DNA from 3 places in the Actinomadura sp. NEAU-AAG7 genome. Region 1 is predicted to be linked to each of the others. Evidence: riboswitches for the same ligand, from Rfam matches in the RefSeq annotation. Region 1 holds a riboswitch; each other region holds the start of a gene.
The links. A riboswitch is a leader RNA that binds a small molecule or an ion and turns the genes downstream of it on or off. The one in region 1 is predicted to bind cyclic di-AMP.
Positions count from the first base shown of each region.

Region 2: another riboswitch for cyclic di-AMP. It lies ahead of KLI87_RS38325 (C40 family peptidase); the one in region 1 lies ahead of KLI87_RS16175 (basic secretory family protein).
Region 3: another riboswitch for cyclic di-AMP. It lies ahead of KLI87_RS00880 (hypothetical protein); the one in region 1 lies ahead of KLI87_RS16175 (basic secretory family protein).

Region 1 is NZ_JAHFZY010000003.1:337,472-348,131, forward strand. Features, by position in the region: gene coxB (cytochrome c oxidase subunit II) at 1-691, shown strand, start outside; gene ctaD (cytochrome c oxidase subunit I) at 766-2,355, shown strand; gene KLI87_RS16160 (cytochrome c oxidase subunit 4) at 2,359-2,769, shown strand; gene KLI87_RS16165 (Ig-like domain-containing protein) at 2,909-4,186, shown strand; gene KLI87_RS16170 (M48 family metallopeptidase) at 4,324-5,634, opposite strand; gene KLI87_RS16175 (basic secretory family protein) at 5,631-6,944, opposite strand; cyclic di-AMP (ydaO/yuaA leader) riboswitch at 7,088-7,281, opposite strand; gene KLI87_RS41000 (C40 family peptidase) at 7,582-8,547, opposite strand; gene KLI87_RS16185 (NYN domain-containing protein) at 8,834-10,216, opposite strand; gene KLI87_RS16190 (DEDD exonuclease domain-containing protein) at 10,387-10,660, shown strand, end outside.
Region 2 is NZ_JAHFZY010000012.1:176,290-184,544, reverse strand. Features, by position in the region: gene typA (translational GTPase TypA) at 1-1,712, opposite strand, end outside; cyclic di-AMP (ydaO/yuaA leader) riboswitch at 2,007-2,135, shown strand; gene KLI87_RS38325 (C40 family peptidase) at 2,142-3,161, shown strand; gene KLI87_RS38320 ((deoxy)nucleoside triphosphate pyrophosphohydrolase) at 3,168-3,560, opposite strand; gene KLI87_RS38315 (Mut7-C RNAse domain-containing protein) at 3,593-4,384, opposite strand; gene KLI87_RS38310 (amidohydrolase family protein) at 4,431-5,738, opposite strand; gene KLI87_RS38305 (MarR family winged helix-turn-helix transcriptional regulator) at 5,800-6,342, shown strand; gene KLI87_RS38300 (ribonuclease domain-containing protein) at 6,485-6,913, shown strand; gene KLI87_RS38295 (bifunctional lytic transglycosylase/C40 family peptidase) at 6,999-8,045, opposite strand; gene KLI87_RS38290 (hypothetical protein) at 8,042-8,255, opposite strand, start outside.
Region 3 is NZ_JAHFZY010000001.1:186,923-197,582, forward strand. Features, by position in the region: gene KLI87_RS00865 (sterol carrier family protein) at 761-1,210, opposite strand; gene KLI87_RS00870 (serine/threonine-protein kinase) at 1,361-3,379, shown strand; gene KLI87_RS00875 (S8 family peptidase) at 3,653-4,822, shown strand; cyclic di-AMP (ydaO/yuaA leader) riboswitch at 4,988-5,148, shown strand; gene KLI87_RS00880 (hypothetical protein) at 5,152-6,102, shown strand; gene KLI87_RS00885 (hypothetical protein) at 6,270-6,836, opposite strand; gene purL (phosphoribosylformylglycinamidine synthase subunit PurL) at 6,947-10,318, opposite strand; gene purQ (phosphoribosylformylglycinamidine synthase subunit PurQ) at 10,315-10,660, opposite strand, start outside.

The DNA of each region.
Region 1 (10,660 bases):
GCCGATCGGGCCCCAGGCCGAGCGCATGCTGAAGCTGTGGCAGGGGTCCTGGATCGCGGCGTTCGCCGTCGGTGCCGTCGTGTGGGGCCTGATCATCTGGGCGGTGCTGTTCCACCGCAAGCGCTCCGACGACCTGCCGCCGCAGGTGCGCTACAACATGCCGATCGAGATCCTCTACACGGCGGTCCCGTTCGTCATCATCGCGGTGCTGTTCTTCTTCACCGTCCGCGACGAGAACTTCGTCGAGAAGACCACGGACAACCCCGCGGTCACCATCGACGTCACCGGCTTCCAGTGGAGCTGGCAGTTCGACTACAAGGAGAAGATCGGCGGTCAGGAGAAGACCGTCGCCTCCGAGATCGGGCAGCCGGTCGCGCCGAACGCCGACGGCGGCCCCAAGCCGGTGATGACGATCCCGTCCGGCAAGACGGTCCGGATCAGGTTGCACTCCAACGACGTCATCCACTCGTTCTGGGTCCCGGCGCTCCTTTACAAGAAGGACGTCATGCCGGGCTACACCAACGAGTTCGAGTTCACCGCGAACAAGCTCGGCACCTATGAGGGCCGCTGCGCGGAGCTGTGCGGCGTCGACCACAGCAAGATGCTGTTCCAGCTCCGGGTCGTGACGCCCGAGCAGTACGCCGCGTACATCGCCGAGTCCAAGGCCAAGGCCGTGGGGGGTGCCAAGTGACCACGATCAGTCACGCACCGAGTACGCCGGTCGCCGCGTCGCGGACGAGCAAGGGGCGCATCCTCGCCTCGTGGATGTCGTCCACCGACCACAAGGTGATCGGCTACCTCTACCTGATCACGTCGTTCGTGATGTTCCTCATCGGCGGCGTGCTCGCGCTGATGATGCGGGCCGAGCTGTTCAAGCCCGAACTCCAGATCTTCAGCAACGAGCAGTTCAACCAGCTGTTCACCATGCACGGCACGATCATGCTGCTGATGTTCGCGACGCCGCTGTTCGCGGGCTTCGCCAACGTCATCATGCCGCTGCAGATCGGCGCGCCCGACGTGGCGTTCCCGCGGATGAACATGCTGGCGTACTGGCTGTTCCTGTTCGGCAGCATCATCGTCATCGCGGGCTTCCTGACGCCGGGCGGCGCGGCCAGCTTCGGCTGGTTCGCCTACGCCCCGCTGTCGGACGCGGTGCGCTCGCCGGGCGTCGGCGGCGACATGTGGGTCATGGGCCTGGCGATGTCGGGCTTCGGCACCATCATGGGCGCGGTCAACTTCATCACCACGATCCTGTGCATGCGCGCCCCCGGCATGACGATGTTCCGGATGCCGATCTTCACCTGGAACATCCTGCTGACCTCCATCCTCGTCCTGCTGGCGTTCCCGGTGCTCGCCGCGGCGCTGCTGGCGCTGGAGGCCGACCGCAAGCTCGGCGCGCACGTGTTCGACTCCGCGCACGGCGGCGCGCTGCTGTGGCAGCACCTGTTCTGGTTCTTCGGGCATCCGGAGGTCTACATCATCGCGTTGCCCTTCTTCGGCATCGTGACCGAGATCCTCCCGGTGTTCAGCCGCAAGCCGGTGTTCGGCTACATCGGCCTGGTGTTCGCGACGATCAGCATCGCGGGCCTGTCGGTCACCGTGTGGGCGCACCACATGTTCGTGACCGGCCAGGTGCTGCTGCCGTTCTTCTCCTTCATGACGTTCCTCATCGCCGTGCCCACGGGGGTGAAGTTCTTCAACTGGGTGGGGACCATCTGGCGAGGGCAACTGACGTTCGAGTCGCCGATGCTGTGGTCGCTGGGCTTCCTCGTGACGTTCCTGTTCGGCGGCCTGACCGGCGTCATCCTCGCCTCGCCGCCGATGGACTTCCAGCTCTCCGACTCCTACTTCGTCGTGGCGCACTTCCACTACGTGGTGTTCGGCACCGTGGTGTTCGCGATGTTCGCGGGCTTCTACTTCTGGTGGCCGAAGTGGACCGGCAAGATGCTGAACGACACGCTCGGCAAGGTCCACTTCTGGATGCTGTTCATCGGCTTCCACGGCACGTTCCTCATCCAGCACTGGCTGGGCGCCGAGGGCATGCCGCGCCGCTACGCCGACTACGCCAGCGAGTTCGAGGGCCTCAACCAGGTCTCGACGGTCTTCTCGTTCATCCTCGGGCTGTCGATGCTGCCGTTCTTCTACAACGTCTACATCACCGCGAAGAAGGGCAAGCGGGTGATGGTGGACGACCCGTGGGGCTACGGCTCGTCGCTGGAGTGGGCGACCTCGTGCCCGCCGCCGCGGCACAACTTCAACTCGATCCCGAAGATCCGCTCGGAGCGCCCGGCGTTCGACCTGCACCACCCGCACGTGGGTGCCAAGGGCGAGCTGTCCGGGGCGAAGGGGGAGTAGCCGATGCGCGTCCAGGCGTTCATGTTCTACGGGTGCGCGGTCTTCTTCCTCGCCACCGACATCGTGTACTGGCTGTGGTCGGGTGACTGGACGGGCACCACCGCGCTCGCCCTCGCCATCGGCCTCGCCGGGCTCATCGGGTTCTACATCCACTTCACCGTCCGGCGCCTTGAGCGGGCCAACAACGGCCCGCTGTACGAGGACGACCCGGAGGGCGACATCGCCGACGCTGCGGGCGAGCTGGGCTTCTTCAGCCCGCACAGCTGGTGGCCGCTGTTCCTGGCGCTGTCGGCCGCGTGCGTGGCCCTCGGCGTGGTGTTCGGCTGGTGGATGGTGATCCTCGGCGGTGCCGCGGTCATCATGACGACGATCGGTCTGGTCTTCGAGTACTACCGGGGTCATTTCGCCCACTGAGCAGTAAAAGAAGCCCAAGAGGGGCCGGTACCGACATTTTTGTGGGTACCGGCCTTTTCATCTGGGCGTCGTTCCGGCTTCGGGGGCTGGGCAGACGATTCTCTCGCCCAGCGGGGACGACCGGGGGGCTACCGTGCGCGTGGGCGGCTCAGGACCGAGGGACCGAGGAAGGCGCACCGCCGCGCTGCTGACCTGCGCCGCCGTCGCGGCGGGCAGCGCGGCCGGGTGCTCAGGAGGCGGCGGGGCGAGGGACGACGACCTCGGCGTCGCGGTGACGCCGGGCGGCGGCGCCGTGCTGCGGCCGGACGGGCAGATCGCCGTCCGCTCGCGGGGCGGCACGATCGAGAACGTGACGGTGGCGAGCGGCGGGTCGGCGGTGGAGGGCGTCCTCAGCGCGGACCGGAGCCAGTGGCGTTCGCGCTGGACGCTGGACCCGGGCCGCTCGTACACGGTGAACGCGACGGCCGTCGGCCGGGACGGCAGGAGCCGGACGGTCAGCAGCCGGTTCGCGACCGCCCAGGTGAGGTCGACGAGCGCGATGGGCCTGGACGCGCCGTCCGACCGGGAGACGGTCGGGATCGGCATGCCGATCATCTTGAAGTTCGACAAGAAGGTGACCGACCGGGCGGCGGTGGAGCGGGCGCTGGAGGTGCGCTCCGACCGGCCCGTCGAGGGCGCCTGGCACTGGTTCGAGGGCGACGAGGGGCCGGAGGCGGTGTTCCGTCCGAGGCAGTACTGGCCCGCGCACACGAAGGTGAGCTTCCGCGCCCACCTGTCCGGGGTCCGCACCGGCAAGGACGTCTACGGCGTGAAGAACTACGGCGTCGACTTCAGGGTCGGGGACGAGCACGTCTCCACCGTCGGCGAGGACAACCACAAGATGGTGGTGAGGTTCAACGGCCGGAAGGTGAAGACGATCCCGACCAGCATGGGGCGGGGCGGGGCCCGCAAGTACACCACCACCAACGGCGTCCACCTGGCGATGGCCAAGAAGGACCCCACGGTGATGACGTCGGAGTGGGAGGGCTGCGGGCCCGGCTGCGCCGGCTACTACAGCCTGACCGTCTACAAGGCCGTGCAGATCTCCGGCAGCGGCGAGTACGTCCACAGCGCGCCCTGGTCGGTGGGCAGCCAGGGGCACGACAACGTGAGCCACGGCTGCATCAACATCAGCCCGTCCAACGCCGCGTGGTTCTACCGCCACGCCTACCGGGGCGACCCGGTGACGGTGACGGGCACGAGCCGGGAACTGGAGCCCGACAACGGCTGGGGCTACTGGCAGCTCGGCTGGAACGACTGGGTGAAGGGCAGCGCGCTCAAGCGCTCGGTGACGACCGCGCCGCGCGTGGACGCGGCGACCCTGTCGGCCCAACCCGGTTCCGGCACCCCGGCCCGGCCCGGCGCGAAGGGCAACTGACCGCACACCACCGCAAGCGTTGCGATCGCGTCCGAAGGCAGATGCGAGCGAAGCGAGAGTCTGATCGCGAAGCGAGCCGCCAGGCGAGGTCGGAGCGATGCCCGCGATCGCCGCGTGGCCCGTTGAAGGAAGGCGCCCTAGCGCCTGACGCCGAGGGGCGCGCCATGGATTCGCTCCCAGTCTCTCGCCATGGCGATGCGGTCGGGGGCGGACGGGTGGGTCAGCCACAGGAGGTGTTCGAGGGCGTCGGGGCTCAGGTCGGAGATGTTGCGGACGGCCAGCTCGTGCTGCATCGACACGAACGTGGACGGGTCGCGGGTGAGGTCGAGGGCGTGCGCGTCCGCGCGGGCCTCGATGCGGCGGCTCACGAGGTTCTGGACGGGCATGCCGATCTGCGTCCCCGCCGCGACGAGGGCGAGGACGAGGGCCAGCGAGCGCGGGTTCACGGCCGTCCGGACGTCGGAGTCCTCGGCCGGGGGCACTCCGGCGCGGCGCAGGAGGCGCGGGGAGGTCAGCAGGAGGTACAGCAGGCAGACGCCCCCCGCGACGGCCAGGGCGCCCACGAGCGTCCCCCACAGGACGTCGCCCCGCTTGGCGTGGCCCAGCTCGTGGCCGACGATCGACTCGATCCGCGGGCGCGGCGAGCGCAGCAGCGTGTCGTACAGGACGATGCGGCGGGTGGAGCCGAACCCGGACACGTAGGCGTTCAGGGAGGTCGTCCGGCGGGAGGCGTCGGCGACCAGGACGTCCTTGACCGGGACGCCGTCGCGGTCGGCCATGGCGAGCAGGTCGCTGCGAAGCCGCCCCTGCGGCAGCGAGTGGAACTTGTTGAACACCGGCTCGACGGCCACGGGGTAGAGGAAGGAGACGGCGACGACGAGGAGGAAGCCGCCCGCGGCCGCGCCCGTCCACCAGTAGCGGGGGAAGCGGCGCATCACCGCGTAGAGCAGCAGCAGCGCGACCGTGTAGATCACCCAGGTGACCGCGAGGGACTTGAGCTGGTCGAGCAGCCACTGCGGCCAGGACTGCGTGGACAGCCCGTAGCGGCGCAGGACGGACTCGCCCCACAGGTCGAACGGCAGCCCCGCCACCCGCAGCAGCGTCGTCAGCGCGACGGCGGCGGCCATGACGCGCAGCGGCCACCGGCGGACGCGCGCCGTCGTCCACCCGATCAGCCGCGATCCGGCCGGGGTGAGGCCGAGCGCGAGCACGAGCACGAGGCCGACGAGGAGGCCGGCGTAGGCGGGCGGGTTGAGGGCCGAGTCGAACGCGCGGGAGCGGGCGATCTCGGCGGCGGAGAAGTCGGCGGACGGGTCGGCCTCCACGCGGCCGCCCGGCACGCGCCCGGGGAGCGGGTTCCACGGCGTGGTGAGCGCCAGGACGGCGCCGACCGCGGCGAACAGCGCGGCGGCGGCGACCGCGGCCGCGATCCGGGGACGTCGGCTCAACGGAGCTCCTTCTTCAGGTAGTCGCGCCACAGGGCGGTGAGGCGGTCCCGGGTGAGGCCGAGCGCGTCCCGCAGCGCGGCCGCCTCGGAGACGCGCCCCGCGGCCCGGTACAGCCGCACGAGCGTCGCCTCACCGTACCGGTCCGCGATCATCCGGCAGGCGAGCCAGGCCTCCTGGTAGGACTGTGAGAGCCGCGGCGAGGCGCCGGTGAAGGCGGCCGCGTCCGGCAGCGCGGCCGGGAGGCGCCCGGCGGCCACCTCGCGGGCCAGCTCCCCGGCCGCCGACCGCACCGTGATCTCGGTCCCGGAGTACCCGACGTAGTCGGCGAAGCCCTCGATCAGCCACAGCGGGGTGGTGCGGTCGCGGGCGCCGCCGGTCGCGACGTGGGTGAGCTCGTGGGCGAGGACGACGTCGCGGCCGAGGGCGTTGAGGCGTCCGAAGGTGCCGGGGGAGATGATGACGCGGTCCTCGCCGGGGCCCTCCCCGGCCGGCGGGGCGACGGTGGCGAGCGCCGCGATCGCGCCGAGGTCCTGGCCCTGCCCGGCGAGCGCGGCCGCCAGCCGCGCGTCGGCGGGGACGAGCGCGACGGCCCGCTGCGCCCAGCCCCGGCCGACCACCCGGGTGACGACGGGCACGGCCGCGTCCAGGCTGCGCGCGAAGCCGTCCAGCCCGGACGCGTCCCCGACGACCAGGCACGACCGCCCGTGCACGGCGGTCAGCGGCCCGCCGTCCCAGATCTCGGCGTCGTCGGCGAGGCCGTGGGACGTGCCGTCGCCGACGATCGTCCAGCCGCCGGAGCGGGGGGCGAGGGACAGGTAGCGGGCGCGGGCGACCTCGTGCCGGTCGAAGCCCTTCAGCCTGTAGCGCACCTCCGCGCGGACGACCGTGACCCCGGACGCGGCGTCGGTGTGCTGGGTGTCGACGACGCGCTCGCGCCATCCGTCCAGGGGGAGGCGGCGGAGGTTGTCGTAGAGGCCCGCCTGCGCCTGCTGGAACGCGGCGGGCGCGGAGCCGACGGTGGCCAGGAAGGCGGCGCGGTCGCCCCGGGAGACGGCGCGCGCGCGGTTGGCGAGGATGTCCCCGGCCGCGTCGGGGTGGAAGGAGCCCGCCGCCCTGGTGGCCTTCGCGGACGCGGCGCGGCCGTCGCCGGAGCGCGCGTGGACGAGGCCGGCGGTGCCGGCGAGCAGCAGGGCGGCGCCCCCCGCGCCCAGGCCGAGGATCCCGCGGCGGGAGAGGGAGGCGTCCTGTGGAACGCTCCGCGCGGCGTCCGGTGCCGCGTCGTGTTCCTCCTGGCCGGGGCCGTCGGTCATGCGCGTGATCCTATGCAGGACGTCATGAGCGTCGTGGAAGCCGCCCGGGAAAGGGCCGGGCGCGGCCGCGCGCTGAATCGGCGGCCACGCCCGAGGGGCCCGCTCGCAGGCGGGCCGTGGCTTGTTCGGGGGGTGTGCATCACTCCTTCTTCCAAGACGCCTACCGGGTTAGCTGACGGGTTCGGGCGTGGAAGTGGCCCTACGGCGGCTCTCACCTGACGGGAGGGACGCGCCGATTCACCCCGGGGACCGGTGTGCCCGTCCGGAAGCGGACTCCCGGACGCCGGTCGATTGGTTCCCCGGCTCCGCGCGGGCGCGGACTCGGCGTTGCCTCACCGGACCCTGGGGCACCGTCGTGGCGCGCGCTCAGCGCCATGCACGCGTCGGCGTGCGCACGATCGGCCGGGTCCGGCCTGAAATCGGGGGACGGCACGTGGAGCGCGCCGCCGGACGCGGCGCCTGGACGGGGCCGCGCGGGGGCCGTGACGCCTGGTGGGCGCCGCGGGGCTCGGGCGCCTGGCGGGTGCCCGAGTGGTGCAAAGGTACCAAAGGCCCATCAGAAGGCAAACCCCCCCAAAATCAACAACGGACCAGGTCAAAGCCTGGTCCGTTGCCGATATGGCGGGGGGATCGTCGCTCAGGGACGTCCCGCGCCGTAGTAGTTGGAGACGTAGTACCCCGACGAGATGTCGGCGATCCGGACGACGTCGCCGGTGTGCGGGGCGTGGATCATCTTGCCGCCGCCCACGTACATGCCGACGTGCCCGAGGCTGCTGAAGAACACCAGGTCGCCCGGCTGGAGGTCGCTCTTGTCGACCCGCTTGGTCGCCGCGAACTGCGAGTTCGTCGTGCGGGTGATGCTGACGCCCGCCGCGCCCCAGGCGCGCATGGTCAGCCCGGAGCAGTCGAAGGAGTTCGGGCCCGCCGCGCCGTAGACGTACGGCTTGCCGAGCTGGGCGTAGGCGTAGTTCAGCGCGGTGCGCGCCGAGCCGCTGGCCGGGCCGTTGTAGGTCCCGCCCGTGCCGCCGCCGCCACCGGACTTGCTCGGCGACTTCTCGCCCAGCTTGGCCAGCAGCTTCTTCTGCTGCTCGACCTGCTTGTCGAGCTCCTTCTTCTTGTCCTTCAGCTCCTTGGCCTTGCCCGCGACGTCGTCGTAGGCGCTCTGGGCCGTCGCCCGCTCCCGGCGCAGCCGCTGGGTGGCCGCGAGGAACTGGGTGAGCTGCGAGCTGCGCTCCTGCGACAGGTGCGTGAAGACCGCCGCCTGGTCGAGGATCGCCTGCGGGTCGTCGCTGCCGACGAAACCCGACACGTCGGTGGTGTTGCCGTTCTTGTACGCGGCGGCCGCCATCTGCGCGATCGCGGAACGCTGCCGCTCGAACGCCGTCTCCTCGCCCTTGCTCGACTTCTTGGCGGCGTCGAGCTTCTTCTTGGCGATCTTGAGCTGCTCGTTGACCTTGTTGTACTTCTCGACGTTCTGGTCAACCTGCTCATTGAGCTTGGTGAGCTTCTTGCGCACGTCCGCCGCCTTCGGCTTGGGCGCCGCGTGCGCCACCACCGGGGGGAAGGCGAAGGACGCCGTCGCCGCGAGGCAGGCCACTGCCACCACGCGACGGGCCGCGCCACCAGGCGCGCGATGTCTCCGCCGGTCACGCGATTGCGCTGAGGCCCCGATGAGATCACTGGCCACGGTCGAATTCGCCCCTCTCGCTCCACGACGTCAGCGGACGACATTAGCGAGGCACAACAACCGTCACAACCGAAACATCACATCTTGATTGACTTATCCCGCGTACGTCCACTTTCCGTGATACCAAGATCACCGACAGTCGGAACGGGGTTCGCGCAGGTCACAAGCGGTTCAGCGGGGGCAGAAGACGGCCGCCGGCGGGTCAGGAGCGGCCGAGGCGGCGCAGCAGCAGGGTGGACGGCGCGGGGCGCGCACCGGCGCGGCGCGCCGCGTCCGCGACCTCGCGGTCGGCCGACACCACCACGACGGCCCGGCCGGGCGGCTCGGCCCGCACCAGGTCGCCGATCAGCTCGTCGGCGGTCTGCCCGGGGTTGCTGAACAGCACCCGCACCCCGCGCGGCGCCCCGACGGGCACCGGCGCGTCCAGGTCCGCGCCGTCGAACACGCACGTCACCTCGGCGCGGGTCTGCGCGGCGAGGCCGCCGAGGCCCGACACGAGGCGGTTGCGCTGGTCCGACAGGGGCAGCTCGCCGTAGCCGGTCTTGGTGACGTTGTAGCCGTCCACGACGAGGTGGACCTGCGGCAGCGTCAGCAGCTGGTCGAGGAGCTGCGGGTCGCTGTCGGACAGCACGCGGCCCGGCAGCGCCCGGTGGGGCTCCTGCGCGCCGACGACGTCGGCCGGGCGCCCGATCGTGGAGGGCAGCGCCAGCTCGGTGCGCACGCCGCGCGCCGCGTCCACCAGCGTGTCGAGCAGCATCCGCAGCCGGACGTCGTCGACGTTGCGGCCCTCGCGCGCGGCCCGCTTGGCGGCCTCGGCCGCCGCCTCGGCCTGCGCGGCGCGGGCGCGCAGCTTGCGCAGCTCCTTGTCGGCGGCGGCGGTCGACTCGCGCGCGGCGGCCAGCTCGCGCTCGGCGCCCGCCGCGAGCAGCTCGGCGCTCGCCTGCGCGTCGCGCGCCCGCGTCCGCGCCTCGTGCAGCTTGCGGCGCAGCTCGGCGATCTCGGCCTTGGCGCCGCGCAGGTCGGCGCGCAGCTTCTCGACCTCCCCGGCGCGCGCCGCGCGGGCGGCGGCCAGCTCCTCGCGCAGCGCGGCGAAGCGGCGCTCGGCCGCCTCCTCCTCCGACGCCGACACCGAGCGCTCCAGCTCCGCGCGCGCCGCCTCGACCAGCCCCGTCCACCCGGGGGGGCGCAGCAGGTAGGCCAGCACCGCGACGCGGACGGGGTCGGCCGCAGGCGGGACGTCGCCGCCCTCCACCGCCTCCACCAGCTCCGGCTGCGCCTCGCGCGGCGGCCCGGCGACCCGCCGCCGGAACCCGTCGTCCTTCTCCAGCAGCGCGGCGATGTGCTGGCCGGCGAGCTTGGCGCGCTTGCGCCGCTCGAACCGCGCGAACCGGCGCAGCGGCATCGGCACCTCGTCGATCGGCAGCGCGCCGATCAGCTCGGCGGCCGCCTCCACCACGCCCTGCCGGACGGCCTCCGGCAGAGGCCCGCCCAGCTGCTCGGGGGCGCCTGGGCTCGCTTCGGGGCTGTCGATGGTCCCGCTCCTTCCGGGCTTGCCGCCGGTGGGCCGAGTGTTCCCGAGCGCCACACACCCTAACCAGCGGGAATGCAGGGACGGCCTGCTCCGTGCAGGAGATCGGCCGGACGCGCCGAACCCCCGAGCCGTCCCCCGTGGCCCCCACCCGGCGGGACGTGCCGGCGCGGGACCAACCCTAGCGGCCCGGACTTCTGTCGGTGGCGTCCTCTACGGTCCCGGGCATGACGGCTGCGCACGTCCAGGGCACCCTGGACGACCTCGGTACGCCCCTGTCCGGCGTCACCTTCGTGGTGGTCGACCTGGAGACGACCGGCGGCTCGGCGGCCGACTCGGCCATCACCGAGATCGGCGCGGTGAAGGTGCGCGGCGGGGAGGAGCTCGGCGAGCTCGGCACGCTGGTCGACCCGGGCGGGCCCGTCCCGCCGTTCATCACCGCGCTGACCGGCATCACCACCGCGATGGTGACCGCCGCCCCCCGGATGGACTCGGTGCTCC
Region 2 (8,255 bases), on a different contig from region 1:
AGCCGGGGCGGGGTCAGCCGCTCCAGCTCGTCGCCGGTCGAGGACCGCATGTTCGTGAGCTTCTTCTCCTTGGTGATGTTGACGTCCATGTCGTCCGAGCGGGAGTTCTCCCCGACGATCATGCCCTCGTACACCTCGGTGGTCGGGCCGACGAAGAACGTCCCGCGCTCCTGGAGGTTCGTGATCGCGTACGCGGTCGCGGCGCCGGCGCGGTCGGCCACCAGCGACCCGGACGGACGGGTGCGCAGCTCCCCGAACCAGGGCTCGTAGTCCTCGAACACGTGGTGGGCCATGCCGGTGCCGCGCGTCTCGGTCATGAACTCGGTGCGGAACCCGATCAGGCCCCGCGCCGGGACGAGGAACTCCATCCGGATCCAGCCGGTGCCGTGGTTGGTCATGTGCTCCATGCGCCCCTTGCGGACGGCCATGAGCTGCGTGACCGCGCCCAGGTGCTCCTCGGGGATGTCGACGGTGAGCCGCTCGACCGGCTCGTGCTTCTTGCCGTCGACGATCCGGGTGACGACCTGCGGCTTGCCGACGGTCAGCTCGTAGCCCTCGCGGCGCATGTTCTCCACGAGGATCGCGAGCGCCAGCTCGCCGCGGCCCTGCACCTCCCAGGCGTCCGGGCGCTCGGTCGGCAGCACCTTGATCGAGACGTTGCCGACCAGCTCCCGGTCGAGCCGGTCCTTGACCATCCGGGCGGTGACCTTGGTGCCCTTCTCGCGGCCCGCCATCGGCCCGGTGTTGGTGCCGATCGTCATCGAGATCGCGGGCTCGTCCACGGTGATCAGCGGCAGCGGGCGCGGGTCGTCGGGGTCGGCGATGGTGTCGCCGATCATGATGTCGGGGATGCCGGCGATCGCGATGATGTCGCCGGGCCCGGCCTCGTCGGCGGGCTTGCGGGTGAGCGCCTCGGTCATCAGCAGCTCGGTGATCCGCACCTTCTCGACGCTGCCGTCGTGGCGGCACCAGGCGACGGTCTGGCCCTTCTTGATCGTCCCGGCGTGCACCCGGCACAGCGCGATCCGGCCGAGGTAGCTGGAGGCGTCCAGGTTGGTGACGTGCGCCTGGAGCGGCGCGTCCGGGTCGTAGGAGGGCACCGGGATCGCCTCGGTGATGACCTTGAACAGCGGTTCCAGGTCCTCGCTGTCGGGCATGGCGCCGTCGGCGGGCTTGTTCATCGAGGCCCGCCCGGCGCGCCCGGAGGCGTAGACGATCGGGAAGTCGATCTGGTCCTCGTCGGCGTCGAGGTCCATGAACAGCTCGTAGGTGTCGTCCACGACCTCGTCGATGCGGGCGTCGGGACGGTCGGTCTTGTTCACGACGAGGATCACCGGCAGCCGCGCGGCCAGCGCCTTGCGCAGCACGAACCGGGTCTGCGGGAGGGGGCCCTCGCTGGCGTCCACGAGCAGTACGACGCCGTCCACCATCGACAGCCCGCGCTCGACCTCGCCGCCGAAGTCGGCGTGGCCGGGGGTGTCGATGATGTTGATCGTGAGGCCGTTGTGCCGGACGGCGGTGTTCTTCGCGAGGATCGTGATGCCCTTCTCACGTTCCAGGTCGCCGGAGTCCATGACGCGGTCGTCGACGTCCTGGTTCTCGCGGAAGGCACCGGACTGCCAGAGCATGGCGTCGACCAGCGTCGTCTTGCCGTGGTCGACATGGGCGACGATCGCGACGTTCCGGAGGTCATCGCGCGTGGAGATGGGCATGCGGGCTCGCCTTGCGTGAGAGTTCGGGAGTCGCCGCAGACGCGCGGCACCCCCCATTCTACTTGGCCTCGCGCGCGGCCCCACCCCCGCAAGGGGTTCCGCCCGTCACACCGGGCCTTTCCGGGGGGTGTGAGGGGCCGTCCCTCCACGGGAAACCCCCGGGAGGCCCGCAGGAGAACGGCGCGGATTGGCCAACTTTGCCGATCCTTTGTAATCTCCCTGAGATCCGGCCGTCCGGAGCGCCCCACCCCCCGGGGCCTGCGGCCGGAGCGCCGAGTCCGCCGCGGCGGGGCCTGTGAGCACGGGCCGCGCGGCGCGGAGCCGGGGACCCAGGATCCCCCGGGGTGAATCGACCTCGTGTCGTAGGGCGCCTCCTGGCCCGAACCCGTCAGCTAACCCGGTAGGCGCGCAGGGAGAGGAGAAACCGGCTTGGCAGCCGATTCCCACCGGCGGCGGCGCCGCACGCCCGTCGCCGTCGCGGCCACCACCCTCCTGATCGGCCTCGGCACCACCGCGCCGCTCGCCGCGCACGCCGCGCAGCCGTTCGGCGCGCCGAACGGCGCGCCCGCCCCGACGCCGCTGCCGACCTCGGAGAAGGGGCTGCGGCAGAGCCTGGACGCGCTGAACACCGAGGCGGAGAAGCTCACCGAGCAGTACAACAAGGCCCGCGTCGACCTCGACCGGGCGAGGAAGGCCGAGCAGGCCGCCGCCCGCGCCGCCGCCACGCTGGAGGCGCAGACCGCGCCCGCGCGCGAGCGGCTCGGCCAGATGGCCGCCGCGAACTACATGAACGGCGGCCCGAGCGCGATGTTCGGCGTGAGCGGCTCGTCCGAGGGGCTGTCGGCCGGGGCCTACCTCACGCAGAGCCAGGCCGGCGCCGTGGCCGCGCTGCAGAAGCAGATCGACCGGGCGAACCAGGCCAGGCGCACCGCCGAGGCGAGGACCGCGCAGGTCCAGCAGGCGGCGGAGCGGGCCAAGGCCGCCCGCGAGGCCGCCCGCCAGAAGGTCGCCGAGGTCACCAAGCGGCTCGACAAGCTGACCACGACCCACGTCAAGGACCCGCGCACCGGGCTGTCGGCCACGATCCAGGGCTCGGGCCTTCCGGCCAAGATGACCCGCAAGGCCCTCACCAAGCTGGGCTCGCCCTATGTGTGGGCCGCCGCGGGGCCGACCACGTTCGACTGCTCCGGCCTCGTCGTCTGGGCCTACGCCCAGGTCGGCAAGCCGGGCCTGCCGCACTACACCGGCGACCTCCTCGCGATGGGGCAGCGCGTGTCGCGCGGCTCGCTGCGCTCGGGCGACCTCGTGTACTTCGGCGCCAGCGTCCACCACATGGGGATCTACCTCGGCGGCGGCAAGTACCTGCACGCCCCGCAGACCGGCGACGTCGTCAAGATCTCGAACCTGTCCGACCGCTCCGACTTCGCCGGGGCGAACCGCATCACCTGACGCGGGTCACGTCGTCCGCTTCAGCAGCCTCTCCAGCTCGTCGATGACGGGACGGTCGCCGGGCAGCCAGTCGACGTCGTAGAGCTCGTCCGGGGTGAGCCAGCGCAGCGCCAGGTGCTCCAGCGCGCGCGGCTCACCCTCGACGATCGCGGCCGTCCACACCCGCAGCAGGCTGCGCCCGCTGAGCCGCCAGTCGCCGCCGACCCGGCGGTCCAGGCGGATCCCGATGTCGAGCTCCTCCCTGCACTCGCGGACGAGGGCCTCCTCGTCGCTCTCCCCCGGGTCGACCTTGCCGCCCGGCAGTTCCCAGCCGCCCGCCATGTGCGCCGGCTCGGCGCGCTGGGCGCTCAGCAGCCGCCCGTCCGAGATGATCGCTGCACCCACCACGACGAGGTCGATCGCCACCAGCCCCCTCCGGCTCTCCGTTCACTTCATTCTGAGACGGTCGCGGGGGTGGGCCCGGTTCCGGTCGCGCCGTTTCCGCCGGGACGAGCGTCCGCGACGACGCGCGCCGCGTCCCGGACGATCTCCTCCAGGTGGCCGCCGTGCGCGCCGCGCCAGTACACCTGCCCGCAGTCCACGCACCGCCCGTAGACGTCGTAGCTGCGGCGGGTGCCCGCCTCCAGGTCGCGCTCGACGTCGCGCTTGTCGACCTCGGCGAGCGGGCCGTTGCAGGCGGTGCAGCGCGTCCAGGGCGCGAGGACGGGCGCGAACCGCTCCAGCAGGTCGCGGAGCTGGTCGTCGGGGCGCGAGCCGCGCACGTACGCGCCGAACCACAGCGCGCGGCGCCGCAGAAGACCGCGGTCCTGGGTGAGCAGGACGCGCCGCTCCTCGTTGGCCTGGACGACGAGCGCGGGGTCGTCCATGTCGTTGTGGTAGGCGGTGTCGAGCCCGAGCAGCCGCATCCGCCGCGCGAGCGTGCCGAGGTGCACGTCCAGGAGGAAGCGCGGCGCGGCCTGCCCGGGCTCCAGCGGGACGGGCTGCGGGCGCGGGACGGCCTCCACCAGCACCTCCTCGCCCGCGTGCGGACGGGCGGACGGCGCCACCCGCTCCCCGCGGACCGTCATCGGCCCGACCTCGGGCAGCGGCACGCCCAGCGACTCCACGAGGTGCCCCAGCGTCGAGGTCCCGTCGTAGGCGACCCGGCGGGCGGACTCGCGCCGCGTCGCGGGCAGGAACATCAGCAGTTCGTCGGCGATCCGGATGCGTATCTCGGGCTCCACGCCGTCAGCATGCCACGCGGCCCTGGCGAATCCCTCCGGATTATCGTCAGGCGGCCGTGAGGCGGCCGGCCGACGACTCCAGGGAGGCCAGCAGGGACGGCACGTCCTGCCCCAGCAGGACGCCGCCGCGCTTGACGATCCTCCCGGCGACCAGCACGGTGTCGACCTCGCGGGTCCCCGCGTACCGGACCACCGCCGCGATCGGGTCGTGGGCCGCCGCCATCCCCGGCGTGTCGGTGCGCAGGACGACCAGGTCGGCCTGCTTGCCGGGGGCGAGCGACCCGGTGACGCCCGCGAGCCCGGCGGCCTCCGCGCCGCCGATCGTCGCCATCCGGAGCACGTCGGACGTGGTGAACCCCATCCCCGCGCCGTCCGGGCGGCCGCGCTCCAGGACGTGGGCGGCGCCCATGACGCCGAACATGTCACCGGGGCCGCTGACGACGGTGTCGGCGCCGAGCCCGGTCGGGACGCCCGCCGCGAGCGACCGCCCGGTGGCGACGGGACCGAGGCCGAGGGCCGCCTCGACGCCGGGCGTGACCGAGACCGTCCCGCCGGAGGCGGCGATCCGCCTGAGGTCGTCGCCGGTGAAGTGGTTCGCGTGGACGTACATCGCCCCCTGGTCCATCAGCCCGTGGTCGACCAGGAACGCCATGCCGCGCTCGGCGCTCTCGGCGCCGTGGCCGCCCATGTGGGTGGTGACCGGGAGGCCGAGGTCGCGGGCCACCGCCCACTCGCGCAGCGCGCGCTCCGGGCTCGTGAGCTCGGGGCCGAGCGCGGCCATCGCCATCGTGAGGAGGCCGTCCGGGACGTCGAAGTAGGCGTCGCGGACGCGGGCCGTCTCGGCGGCGAGGGCGTCGAGGTCGCCGCCGCCGAAGTAGCAGAAGCCGAACACGGCGCGCGCGCCGGACGCGCGCAGCGCCGACACGCTCGCCTCGGCGTACTCCGGGCGGAGCTGGATGTGCGACCAGTCGACCACCGTCGTGACGCCCGAGTCGAGGCACTCCAGGGCGCCCGCGAGCGTCCCGGCGTACACGTCGTCCGCGGTGTGCCGCGGGGCCAGCACGCCGAGGACGCGCTCCACGTAGGCGGGCAGCGTGCCGTCGGGCAGGGCGGCACGGATCCCCGCCTGCCAGACGTGCCGGTGCGTGTCCACGAAGCCGGGCAGCACGATCCGGCCCGACGCGTCGATCACCTCGGCGTCCGCCGGGAGGGGCGCGGCGGCGGAGGAGGCCAGGTCGGGGCCGACGGCGGCGATCCGCCCGTCCTGGACGAGGACGTCGGCGCGCCCGAGCACGGTGGGCGCGGGGTCGGTGTCGATGACGAGGCCGTCGCGCAGGAGGTAGGTCGATGTCATGCCAGAAAGCTTAAGGAAAAGCTTTTTAGAAAGCAACTTGGTGAGCGAGTATTCTCGGCGTGTGCGCGACGACGTTTCCCCGAGTGCCTCCCCCGACGCCCCCGGGGACGAGGTCGACGCGATCGCGCGGGAGTGGCGGCGGAGCGGGATCTCCGAGCCGCTCATCGCGATGCTGGAGGTCGGCAAGCGCGCCCAGCGGATCGGCGCGCTCGTCCAGCAGGCGCTGCGCGACGGCCTCGCCGAGTACGGGCTGACCTACGCCGAGTTCGAGGTGCTGACCGTGCTGCACCGGGCGGGCCCGCCCCACCGGCTTCGCCCGAGCGACCTCACCGGCCCGGCGCTGCTCACCTCCGGCGGGACGAGCAACGTCCTGCAGCGGCTCCAGAAGGCCGGCCACGTCGAGCGCGAGGCCGACACCGCGGACGCGCGGAGCCGGTTCGTCCGGCTCACCGAGGACGGCCTGCGCGTCACCGAGCGGGGGATGGAGATGTCCGCCCGCGTGCACGAGGAGATCATGGCGGGGCTGCCGCCGGAGACCGTGCGGGCTGCGGCCGACGCCCTCCGCGACGTGCACGCGGTGATCGGCCGGCGCCGCTTCCGCTGACCGTCCGCGTCCCGCCGGGCGTCGTCCAGGGCCGCCCCCTCCTCGGATCGATGCCGAACCGGCGGTGACGCCATCGGCAACATCCCCTGAATTGCCCCGCTTCGCCGTGACGGGCGGGCCTCCGCCGGGTGACACTCACCGCATGAACACCCCCCGCTACTCCACGTTCCGCCGCGCACTGCTCCTGGTCCCCCTGCTCGCCGCGGGGCTGGCCGGGCCCGCCGCACAGGCCGCCGCCGTCCCGGGCCCGGCGGCCGCCGTGTCCGTCCGCGTCGAGGCGATCGCGCCGATCTGCGAGACGCGGCTCCCCGACCAGGCCGACGACACCATCGCCCTCATCGACCGGGGCGGCCCCTACCCCTATCCGCAGGACGGCACGGTCTTCCAGAACCGCGAGGGCCTGCTGCCGAAGGAGCCGAAGGGCTTCTACCACGAGTACACCGTCAAGACCCCGGGCAGCCCGGACCGCGGCGCGCGCCGCATCATCACCTCCGGCGACGAGGGCCACGACGGCATGTACTGGACCGCCGACCACTACCGCACGTTCTACGACATCGACTTCGGCTGCTGACCGCCCCGGAGGCGCCCTGGCCCGTCGCGGAACGGGCCGGGGCGCCGCGGCTCGGGGACGGCCCCCGTCCGGGGCTGGGCCCGGGTTACTGGGCCGCCAGCTGGGAGACCTTCTGCTTGAGGTCCTTGCGCGCGAGCGGACGCGTCGTCCCGATCCAGTTGGCGCGCTTGTAGGGCTTCACGCCGATGGCCGGGACGCACGCCGAGCAGCTCGCCACGATCATCTTGCCGCCGCCGATCACCATCCCGACATGGCCGGGGTTGTTGGCCGAGGTCCCGGGCCCGGAGTTGAAGAACACCAGGTCACCGGGCTGCTCCTTGCCCTTGTCGATCTTCACGCCGAACGGCCACTGCTCGAACGTCGTGCGCGGGATCGCCAGCCCGACGGACCGGTAGGCGGCCTGGAGCAGGCTGGAGCAGTCCCACGCGTCCGGACCGTTCGCGCCGAACACGTACGGCTTGCCGCGCTGCGCCAGCGCGAACGAGATGATCCGCTTGACCAGCTCGCCGGCGTTGGCGGGCAGGTCGTTGTCCTGGCACTCGACGCCGTTGGACTGGACGATGTCGAAGTCCCCGCCGACGTACTTCTTCGCCCAGTCCAGGACGAGGTTCACGTAGTCCCACGAGTGGTTGTACATGAAGATCGCGGTGCGCATCCGGCGCGGGGCGCCGTTGTGCTTGAGGTAGGCGGCGGCGGTGGGGATGGCGTCGGCCGGGTCGTAGCGGTTCTTGCGCCCGTCCTTGTTCCCGTCCACCGCGAACGCCTTGAACGTGGGGTCGAGGAACTGCATCGGCCCGCCCGCGCCCGCGTAGTTCTCGCCGCTCTTGACGCCCGGCAGGTTGGAGGTGCCGTGCCCGGTCTCGACCTTCCCGATGCCCGCGAGGACGTTCCACGGGATGCCGTACCGCCCCCCGGCCTTCTTGTAGAGGTCCAGGTAGTCGGCGGGGATCGCGCGGGCGCCGGTCGCGGCGGCCGGTTGCGCGCCCGCCTGCGCCACGTCCACGCAGCCGCCCGCGCCGCCGCCGAACACGAACTGGCCGCCGCCGAACAGCACGGGCACGAACAGCATCGCCATGAACAGCGTCGCGGCGACACCGAGGCCCCCGGCCGCCAGGAGCCGCTTGGGCGTCATCCGGTGTCACCCGCCTGACCGGTGTCGGCGGGCTGGAAGGCGTACACCTTCAGCGAGCCGCCGTCGCGGGCGATGGTCACGGCCCACTGCTTGCTGTCACCGCCGTTCTTGCCCGCCCGGGTGAGCTGCTGCTTGCCGGTCACCAGGAAGATGATCGAGTTGTCCTCGATGTCGCGGACCCGGTCGAGCGTCGCCGCCCCCTGCGCGACG
Region 3 (10,660 bases), on a different contig from region 1:
GCGAAGCCTCGGCACTCTGGCTCACAGCGATTTGGGGCACGAGCAGGCGGCGTCTGACTGCGCTTGGCGGTGCTTGGCGGCGGCTGGCTGCGTCCCCACAGATCCGCAACCCCACAGCTCCGTGTCCCTGCGGCGCGCCCAGGGCGGGGTAGGCGTAGCGGCGCGGATGCGACGGCCATGACCGCGCGTTGCGTCACTGCATCTGCTGGCCGGCGTGCCTGACTTCGGCTCTGTGGCGCTGTCCGGCTCGCTCAGCAAGGCAGCATCCTGCGGCGGCGCGCTCGCGCCGGTTGGCCCCACCGCTGAGCCTTTGTCTGGAACTCCGTCCTGCTCTGCTGACGTGTTCGTGCGAGGTTCTCGCACGAACCTGGACCACAGGTAGAGGCGGCACGCCCTGCATGTCCTCGACTGTGGCGAGGAGATGTTCGCGGGACAGGCGAAGGTTGGTGTCGGGGTCGCTGGGCTGGGCTGGGCTGCCGAGTGGTGAGCACGGGGGTTGCGAGCGGTGGGCCTGGGCAGCGGCTTTGAGGGGGAGCGTCGGCTCCGGTGGTCGCGTCCGGGGTTGGGGCTTGGAGCCGCTCTGGTCCGGACGGTCTTGCCTCGGGCACCTCGCCCGATGTTCTTCCTGGCACGGTGGACCCGGGATAGAGGCGATTCCTCGGGGTGGGCGGCTGGCGTCGCGGGGGCGGCGCTCGTTTTGGCGGGGGCGCCCTGGCCTCTCCTTCCTGCTGGCGGCGTCACGTCCAGGATGTGGCGGGGGTTAGTCGGTGGGGAGGGGAAGGTGGGCGGAGAGGTCTGCTCTTGAGCCGCTGGCGCGGACGGTGCCGTTGGCTACGGCGTCGGGCCAGGTCAGGCGTCCGGTGGCGAGGGCGATCCAGGTGGTGGCGTCCATCTCGACCACATTTGCCGGTGTTCCCCGGGTATGGTGCGGGCCGTCGATGCACTGAACGGCGGCGTGCGGGGGGACGCGGACCTCCACCGACCGGCCGGGCGCGAGTTCCGCCAGGCGGTCGAGCAGGAACCGCACCGCGCCCTGGACGACCGGACGGGACGGCACGGCGGCCGCGGGACCGGCATCGAGCGAGGCCAGCACGGTGTCGAGGGCCGCGCGGCGCAGTTCGGCGGGCTCGTCCGGGCCGGTGTAGGGCGGCAGGCCGAGCGCGGCGCGCTGCTCGGTGAGGACGGCCGGGGACAGAGGTGTTCGGGGCATCGCGACCGACGCTACCGGGTCGTGGGCTAGGGCCGTCCGGCGGCACAACGCCACCGGGGCGGTAACAATGGACCCCGGTGCGAGACATGGGGGCGAAGGGGAACGGACGGCCGGGGACACGGGTCCCCGCAGGACACGGAGGTTCGTCAGATGCCCGAGGCGCTGCCCCTGCAGCCGGGTGACCCGCGAAGACTCGGCGCGTACGAGATCACGGGACGGCTCGGCGTCGGTGAGCAGGGCGCCGTCTTCCTCGGCAGGGACGCGGCCGGCGGTGTCGTGGCGGTGAAGCTGCTGCACGCCCGGCTGAGCGGGGAGCCCGTGGCGCGCTCGCGGTTCGCGGGTTCGTTCACGGCGGCGCGGAAGGTCTCCGGTTTCTCCACGGCCGCGATCCTGGACGCCGACGTGGAGGGCGACCGCGCCTACGTGGTGAGCGAGTGGGTGGACGGCCCGTCCCTCCAGCAGCTCGTGGAGGAGGAGGGCGTACGCGGCGGTGCCGTCGTCGAGCGCCTGGCGGTCGGTGCCGCGGTGGCCCTCGCCGCCGTCCACCGCGCCGGTGCCCTGCACCACGACCTGAAGCCGGGCAACATCCTGCTCGGACGGGCCGGGCCGAGGATGTGCGACTTCGGCATCGCCGGCGCCCTGGAGGCCGTCAACGCCACTCCCGCCGGACGGGTCGCCGAGGACCCCGCCTACAAGGCGCCCGAGCAGCTCAGCGGCCATGGCATCGGCGCGCCCGCCGACGTGTTCGCCTGGGCGGCGACGATCCTGTTCGCGGCCACCGGGAAGGCTCCGTTCGGGGACGATTCGCCGTCCGAGGTCATGCAGCGGATCGTCTACGACGACCCCGATCTGTCGGTCGTCCCCGAGTCGCTCCGCGAGGTGATGGCGGACGCCCTGGCCAAGGACCCCGCCCAACGTCCGACCGCCAAGATCCTGCTGGAACGCCTGCTGGACGACGGCGCGCCGCTGGCGGGACGCATGCCTTCCGCCACGGTCGCGGAGGGCCGCGCGCTCGCGTCGTCCTCCCAGATCATCGCCGGGACCGGCGAAGCGGCCGGTCAGGTGGGCTCCGGAGACCGCGTGCCCGATCCGACCGCGCCCGAGCCCGTGGTGTCCGACTCCGAGGGTTCCGGATCAGGAGCCCCCGACACCGGCTCGGCGGTGACCGCCCCTGGCGGGACGGGCATCGCCCCTCCCGCGCCGCCGTTCGGCGGTTCCGGCGGCGCGCCGGAGTCCGGCCCAACGAACCTCGGCCCCGTGCCCGGGCCGGGCGGCCCTGCGAATGCGCCCGGGCCCGGCAACTTCGGCGCCGTGCCTGGGGGTGGTGCGGCGGGGCCGTGGACGGCGAACTACGGTGCCGGGCCCGCGGGCGGTCCGCTCGTACCGCCGCGGTCACCCATGGGGGCTCCGCCTCCGCCGTCCGGAGACGCTCCCAAGAAGGACGAGCCCTCGCCGACGGAGCTCGACCCGGCGGCCTTCGAAGCGACCGCCGCGTTCTCCCCGGTGGGCGGGGGCGAGTCGACGACGGTGCTTGAGATCGGTTCACCGAACGACCAGACGGCCGCGTTCACGTCGGTCGAGCCGGACGGCTCGCACGACCGCACCCAAACGGGCCCGCACCTCATCCCGGGGCTGAAGCCCTCGCGGGAGAGCGGCGAGCAGCGGCGGTTCAACCCGGGGCTCGCACTCGGGAAGCTGCGCCGTCCGAGCAACCATGTGCTGGGTGTCGCGCTCTCCCTGACCATCGGCGTGGGGGTCGGCATCGCGATCATCGCGCTGGTGCTGTGGCCGCAGCTCAAGGGCGACGACGCCGGGCCCACGGTGGACAAGACGACCTCCGACCGTCCGGTGACCGCGATCCCGCCCTCGTTCGCCGGGACGTGGAAGGGGACGGTCGTCAACACCAACCGCAACGCCTCGTTCCCCATCGAGGTCACGTTCGAGACGGGCGGCAGGACCGCGCGGGCCGTCTATCCGCGGGAGAGGTGCACCGGAACGCTCACGCTGAGCAAGGGGACGGAGCAGACCCTCAACATGGACCTGGTCATCCCCAAACCGTGCACGAACGGCATCGTGCGCGTCCTCCGCGAACCGGACGGGACGCTCCAGTACACCTGGAGCAAGCCCGGCACCCAACTCGGCTACGCGGGCAAGCTGAGCCGCGGCTGAGGCCCCGAGCCGGTGAGTCCGTCGCACTCGCCCGGCAGGTCGCCGCTGGTGGAGGTCCCCGCGCCCTCGGCAGGGCCGCCCCACCCGGCTCCAGCGCCCGTTCGCGTGGAGGGGACGGTGTCCGGCTGTAAAGGGCGGCGTCCGGCGGCGGATCGAGGATGACCGATTTACCAGTCATGTCGTGATAGATCCGCTAAGGTTCCCCTCGGCTAGCCCCCCGGACGTGGCGGTCTGGCCTCCGAGAACGCCGTTCCCCGGGCAGAAGGAGACGTCTTGCGGGCTGTCCACCGAAGGCTCTTGCTGGTCGGCGCGGTCGTGGCGGGTGTGGGCGGCGCGGCCGCACCGCCGGTGCTCGCCGATGACCCCTCACCGTCGTTGGTGCAGGTCAGGGCGGCCGAGGGCACTCCGCTGCCCGGCCGGTACATCGTCACCCTGAAGGCGGGCGCGTCCACCGGCGACGCCGCCGAGAAGGTCGACGCGACCGGGGTGCAGAGGTTCGACGGCGTGCTGAACGGTTTCGCGGCGCGGCTGAGCGACCGGCAGCTCGGCGAGCTGCGCCGGGACAGGCGGGTCGCCGCGATCGAGCAGGACCAGGTCGTGAAGATCGCGTCCAGGACCCAGCGCGCGCCGCTGCCGTGGGGGCTCGACCGCATCGACCAGCGCGGGCGGAAGCTCTCCAAGTCCTACACCTACAGCGCGACCGGCAGCGGCGTGACGGCCTACATCATCGACTCCGGGCTCGTCACGACGCACAAGGAGTTCGGCGGGCGCGCCGCGGTCGCGTGGAAGGCGGCCGGGTTCGCCGACGGCAACGACTGCAACGGGCACGGGACGCATGTCGCGGGCATCATCGGGTCCAAGTCCTACGGCGTCGCCAAGAACGTGAAGCTGCGGGCGCTGCGCGTGCTCGACTGCAAGGGCGAGGGCTCGTTGTCGAGCCTCGTCGCCGCCGCCCAGTGGCTGCGCACGCACGCCGCGAAGCCGGCGGTCGCCAACATCTCGATCGGCGGGCCGAAGTCGGCGGCGCTCAACACGGCGGTGACGAACCTGTCGAAGTCGGGCGTGTTCGTGTCGGTCGCAGCGGGCAACGAGAACGTCGACGCGTGCCGGACGTCGCCCGCCAGTGCGGGATGGGTCATGACGGTCGGCGCGACGACCGTCTACGACAACCGGGCGTCCTGGTCCAACTGGGGCAGGTGCGTGGACATCAGCGCCCCCGGCTACGGGATCACCTCCACCTGGAAGAACGGCGGCCACAAGTCCCTCAGCGGGACGTCGATGGCCGCGCCGTACGTGAGCGGCGTCGCGGCGCTCTACCTGACGACGCACCGCAAGGCCACGTTCCCGACCGTCCAGAAATGGCTGAACGACAACTCCACCAAGAACTCCCTGGGGCACCTGCGGGGGCAGGCGAACAGGCTGCTTTACAAGGGCAAACTATGAACCTCATCACATAAGTCGGCCCGGCTCCCGGCAGGGAGCCGGGCTTCTCGGGCTTCGAGCCGTCGCGGCGGCCCGCTGGGTGTTTAATCTTGGCGGGGCGACGGACGGCCCCACCCAGTCCGATGCCATGATCGGTCGGCGCGACGCCCGGAGATCCCGGGCACGCCGGTCGGCGGGCCGAATCCCAGGGCGCGCGCCCGGGAACCGGGGACCCACCAGCCGGGACGACCCGGCCGGGGTGAATTCGCAGGCCGGGAGGCCCGCGATAGGGCGCACTCCAGCCCGAACCCGTCAGCTAACCCGGTAGGCCAACGAGGAGAGGAGCAGCCGTGGAGACCCCCACCTCCACCCTCCGGCGCGCCGCGGTGGCGCTGGTGGCCGTCGCCACCGCCGGACCCCTGGCGAGCGGCGCGGTCCCGTCCTCGGCGGCCGAGCCCTCCGCCGCCGCGCTCGCGGCCGACCCGGGCGACAGCGGCAAGTTCGGCAGGCTCAACGCCCAGATCGAGCGGCTCGACAAGGCCTACGGCGGCGACCTCGCCAAGCTGAAGGACGCCCGGTACGCGGCGAAGAAGGCGCTGGACGAGTCGAAGGTCCTCCAGTCCGACCTCAACGAGGCCCGCGACCTCGTCGCCCAGATGGCCGCGTCCCAGTACATGACGGGCGGGCAGGACCCCGCCGTCTCGATCATCACCAGCGGCAACCCGTCCGACTCGCTGAGCAACGTCAGCCTGGTCAGCCATCTGGCGCAGAACAAGGCCGCCAAGGTCGCCCAGATCCAGACGCTCGTCTCCAAGCAGGACAAGGCCCGCCAGGAGGCGCAGCAGAAGATCACGGAGTTGCAGAAGGAGATCAAGGAACTCCTCGCGCAGAAGAGCCGCATCAGGAGCCTGGTCAAGAAGTACAAGCCCGAGTCGCCGAGCGTCGGCATGGGCGGTGTGACGCCCCGCATGCTGAAGGTCAAGAACACCATCGACATGGAAGAGGGCCCGTTCCCGACGATCGGCTGCGTCCGCAGCACCGGCGACCCGCAGGACCACGGCACCGGGCACGCCTGCGACTTCATGGTGACCACCGGCGGGCAGATGGCCAGCGGCAGCGCCCAGTCCCTCGGCGACCGCACCGCCGCCTACGCGATCGCGCACGCGAGCGCCCTCGGCATCAAGTACATCATCTGGCGGCAGCGCATCTACGACCTGCGCAGCCCCGGCTGGCGCTCCATGGAGAACCGGGGCGGCGTGACCGCGAACCACTACGACCACGTCCACATCTCGGTCTTCTAGCCGGACTCCTGTCAGGGGGGCTCGGTAGGGTGGCGCGCATTGGAGACCGGTCTGAGCACCCGTCAGGGTCCGCGGCTCAGGGAGGGTGGGTACGGAACCGCTCCCGGATACGTCCCGGAGTCGGCAGAATCCCGTGACCCCGCCCTCCTTCCCGTCGCCGGACGCGGTCAGGGAATGCCGGAGCGGTGCGGAGGGACGGCACGGTTCCGCCGGAAGGAAACGCGGCGGCGGGGCTCCACGGCCGTTCGTATGAGGGCGCGGGCGGCGCCGGGTACGGGTTCGAACACGGCGATGGCCGTGTAGTCGTCAGTGCACACGACCCACGGGTGCGTGTCCCATGTGTTCACCCCGAACGTCGCCCCCGGACGCAGATGCTGGTACGGCTGGCGTTCGCCGTCGAAGTCGATCCAATAGATCCACACGTGGTCGTCGCGGAGATTGACGAACCTCACCTGCGCCTCGGCGCCGCCGTCCTCCGAACGCGACGACCCCTCGATCGCGGGCGGCAGCGGCTTCAGTTCGGCCGGGCCCTTCCTCGACCGGTGGCCCTGCGCCCAGCCGAGTCCGGTGGCGGCGAGCGTCATGGTGCCCCAGAGCGCCGCGACCCAACTGGCCCGCTCGACGCCGTCCCAGTTCCGTTCCGAATACCAGGCCAGGAAGGTCGCCAGAAGTCCGGTCATCAGCCAGCAGACCACCAGCGTCCATCGCCACCCGTTGCCCCGTCGGCCACTCATGGCTACATCGTGGATCCGTCCGGCATCCGGCTTAGGGGTTTGTCCACATGGGGACGGAACGCGAAAGGGCGCCCCGATCGGGGCGCCCTTTCGGAGCGGATTCGCCGGGGTCAGTTGGCGTAGCTCGGCAGCATGCGCTCGTGCGCCTCGCGCAGTTCGGCCAGCGGGATCGAGAACAGCTCCTGCTGCTCGCCCTCGGCCCCCCTGCCCGTCACGCTGAGCGCGTCGCCGCCCGCGACGCCGATCTGGGTGACCGGGACGCCCGCGGCCTCGCACAGCGCCGCCAGGCGCGCCTCGGCGCCGGGGCTCACGGCCACCATCGCGCGGGCGACCGACTCGCTGAACAGTGAGACGAACGGGTCGCCCGGCAGGGTGATCCGCGCGCCGAGGCCGCCGCGCAGGCACGACTCGACGAGGGTCTGCGACAGGCCGCCGTCCGACAGGTCGTGGACGGCGGTGACCAGCCCGTCGCGGGCGGCCTGGATCATCACCCCGGCCAGCGCCGACTCCGCCTTCAGGTCGACCAGCGGCGGCAGGCCGCCCAGGTGGCCGTAGACCACGTGCGCCCATTCCGAGCCGCCGAACTCCTCGCGCGTCTCGCCGAGCAGCGCGATCGTGGCGCCGTCGGAGGTGAGCGACATGTTCACGCGGCGGCGCACGTCGTCGTGGACGCCGAGGACGCCGATGACCGGGGTCGGGTTGATCGGGGTCGTGCCGGTCTGGTTGTAGAAGCTGACGTTGCCGCCCGTCACCGGGACGCCGAGGTACTGGCAGGCGTCCGCCAGGCCCTCGACCGCGCGCGCGAACTGCCACATGACGCCCGGGTCCTCGGGGGAGCCGAAGTTGAGGCAGTTGGTGACGGCGAGCGGGCGGGCGCCCGTGGCGGCCACGTTGCGGTAGGCCTCCGACAGCGCGAGCTGGGCGCCGGCGTACGGGTCGAGGCGCGTGTAGCGGCCGTTGCCGTCCAGCGACAGCGCGATGCCCAGGCCGGACTCGTCGTCGACGCGGACGACGCCCGCGTTGTCGGGCATCGCCAGCACCGTGTTGCCGAGCACGTAGCGGTCGTACTGGGACGTCACCCACGTCTTGCTCGCGAGGTTCGGCGAACCGGCCAGCCACAGGACGGTGCGGCGCAGCTCGTCCCCCGAGGTCGGACGGGTCAGCCGCCCCGGCGTGTCGGACTGGAGCGCGCCGAGGTCGTGCGGCGGCGCGTACGGGCGCTCGTACACCGGGCCCTCGTCGGCGGCGGTGCCCGGCGGGATGTCGACGATCGTCTCGCCCCGCCAGGTCATGACCAGCCGACCGGTGTCGGTGACGGTGCCGATGACCGTCGCCGGGATCTCCCAGCGGCCGCAGATCTCCATGAAGCGGTCGACCTTGTCGGGCGTGACCACCGCCATCATGCGCTCCTGCGACTCGCTCATGAGGATCTCCTCAGGGCGGAGCGTCGCGTCCCGCAGCGGGACCGTGTCGAGGTCGACGTGCATGCCGCCGGTGCCCGCGGCGGCCAGCTCGGTCGTCGCGCACGACACCCCGGCCGCGCCGAGGTCCTGGATGCCGACCACGAGGTCCTCGGCGAACAGCTCCAGGCAGCACTCGATGAGCAGCTTCTCCATGAACGGGTCGCCGACCTGGACGCTCGGCCGCTTCTGGTGCGACTCCTCGTCGAAGGTCGCCGAGGCCAGCACGGACGCGCCGCCGATGCCGTCGGGGCCCGTCGTCGCGCCGAACAGGATCACCTTGTTGCCGGGGCCCGGGGCGATCGCGCGCTGGATCTCGTCGTGCTTCAGCACGCCCACGCACAGCGCGTTCACCAGCGGGTTCTGCGCGTAGCAGGCGTCGAACACGGTCTCGCCGCCGATGTTGGGCAGGCCGAGGGAGTTGCCGTAGCCGCCGACCCCGGCCACCACGCCGGGCAGCACCCGCTGGGTGTCGAGGGCGTCGGCCGGGCCGAAGCGCAGCGAGTCCATGACGGCGATCGGACGCGCGCCCATCGACATGATGTCGCGGACGATGCCGCCGACGCCGGTCGCGGCGCCCTGGTAGGGCTCCACGTAGGACGGGTGGTTGTGCGACTCGACCTTGAACGTGACCGCCCAGCCCTGGCCGATGTCGACGACGCCCGCGTTCTCGCCCATGCCGACGAGCAGCGCGTCGGTCTTCGGCGCCTTGTCGCCGAACTGGCGCAGGTGCACCCTGGAGCTCTTGTAGGAGCAGTGCTCGCTCCACATGACCGAGTAGATCGCCAGCTCGGACGAGGTGGGGCGGCGGCCGAGGATCTCGCGGACCCGCCGGTACTCCTCCTCCTTCATGCCGAGCTCGGCATAGGGCTGAGGACGCTCCGGAGAGGCGGCGGCGATCGCGACGGTGTCGGTGCCCGGCTCGACCGGGACGACCGCGGGCTGCGGCCCGGTGCCGGGACCGGGGCCGAACCCGGGGCCGTCGACCACGGGCTGCGGACCCGTGCCCGTGATCGCGGGCTGCGGGCCGGTTCCCGGCCCGTTGACGGCGGGCTGCGGGCCGGTGCCCGGACCGTCGATCGCGGGCTGCGGGCCGGTGCCCGGACCGTCGATCGCGGGCTGCGGGCCGGTTCCGGGGCCGTTGACGGCCGGGTGGGGGCCCGTTCCGGGGCCGTTGACCGCGGGCTGCGGGCCCGTGTTCGGTCCGACGGCCGGCTGCGGGCCGGTTCCGGGGCCCTCGACGGCGGGCAGCGGGCCGGTTCCGGGGCCGTTGACCGCGGGCTGCGGGCCCGTGTTCGGCCCGTCAGACCCGGTGATGGGCTGGACGTACTGCGGACCGGTCCCGAGGGCCGGCTGCGGGCCCGTCCCCAGCGGCCCCTGGGCCAGCGGATCCGACCCGGGGTCGAGGGACGGCTGCGGACCGGTGCTCACCACGGGCTGCGGGCCCGCACCCGTGCCGACGACGGGCTGCGGGCCGGTGCCGACCGCGGGCTGCGGGCCGGTGCCCGAGACGCCCGGCGCGTCCGGCACGGAAGGCTCGGGTGCGCCCGACCCGTTCAGGTCGGGCGCGGTGTAGGCGGGGTCGCCCGCGGGAGACGCGGGAGGGGACGGAGGCGCCGGCACCGACGTGCCCTCCTCCGCGAGCGCCCGCGCGAACTCGGGCGTGACCTCCATGGGCGGCTGCCCGCCCATGGACGGGTCGCCTGGCCCACCGAACGGCTCCACGAAAGGAGCGGGGGCGGGAGCGGGCACGGGGGCGGAGGCCGGAGCGGGCCGCTCGATCCGCTCGCCCTCCTCCAGCATCGCCTCGAACGCCTGCGTCACCGCCGGGTCGACGGGCGAGAGCTCGGGGTCGTCGGCGTCGGACTTCAGCTCGCCGAGCCACTCCAGCGACGGCTCGTCGGAGTCGCGTCCGGCGCCGCCGGAGCCGTTCTCGACGAAGTCGTCCGCGGGCCCGGGGCCGGGCGCCGCGTCGCGGGCGCGGTCGGTCCGTCCGGACGCGTTGGGCCGTTGCTCGCTCATGCGTTGACCAGTCTCTTGATGATCGAGGTGAAGAAGCCGAGCCCGTCGGTGGACGGGCCGGTCAGCGACTCCGCGGCGTGCTCGGGGTGGGGCATGAGCCCGACCACGTTGCCCGCCTCGTTGCAGATCCCGGCGATGTCGTCCAGGGAGCCGTTGGGGTTCAGGTCGAGGTAGCGGGCGACGATCCGGCCGGAGTCGGCGAGCTCGGTCAGCGTCTCCCGGTCGGCGACGTAGCGGCCGTCGACGTTCTTGATCGGGATCACCAGCTCCTGGCCCTCGCGGTACTCGCTCGTCCAGGCGGTCTCGGCGTTCTCGACGCTGAGCCGCTGGTCGCGGCACACG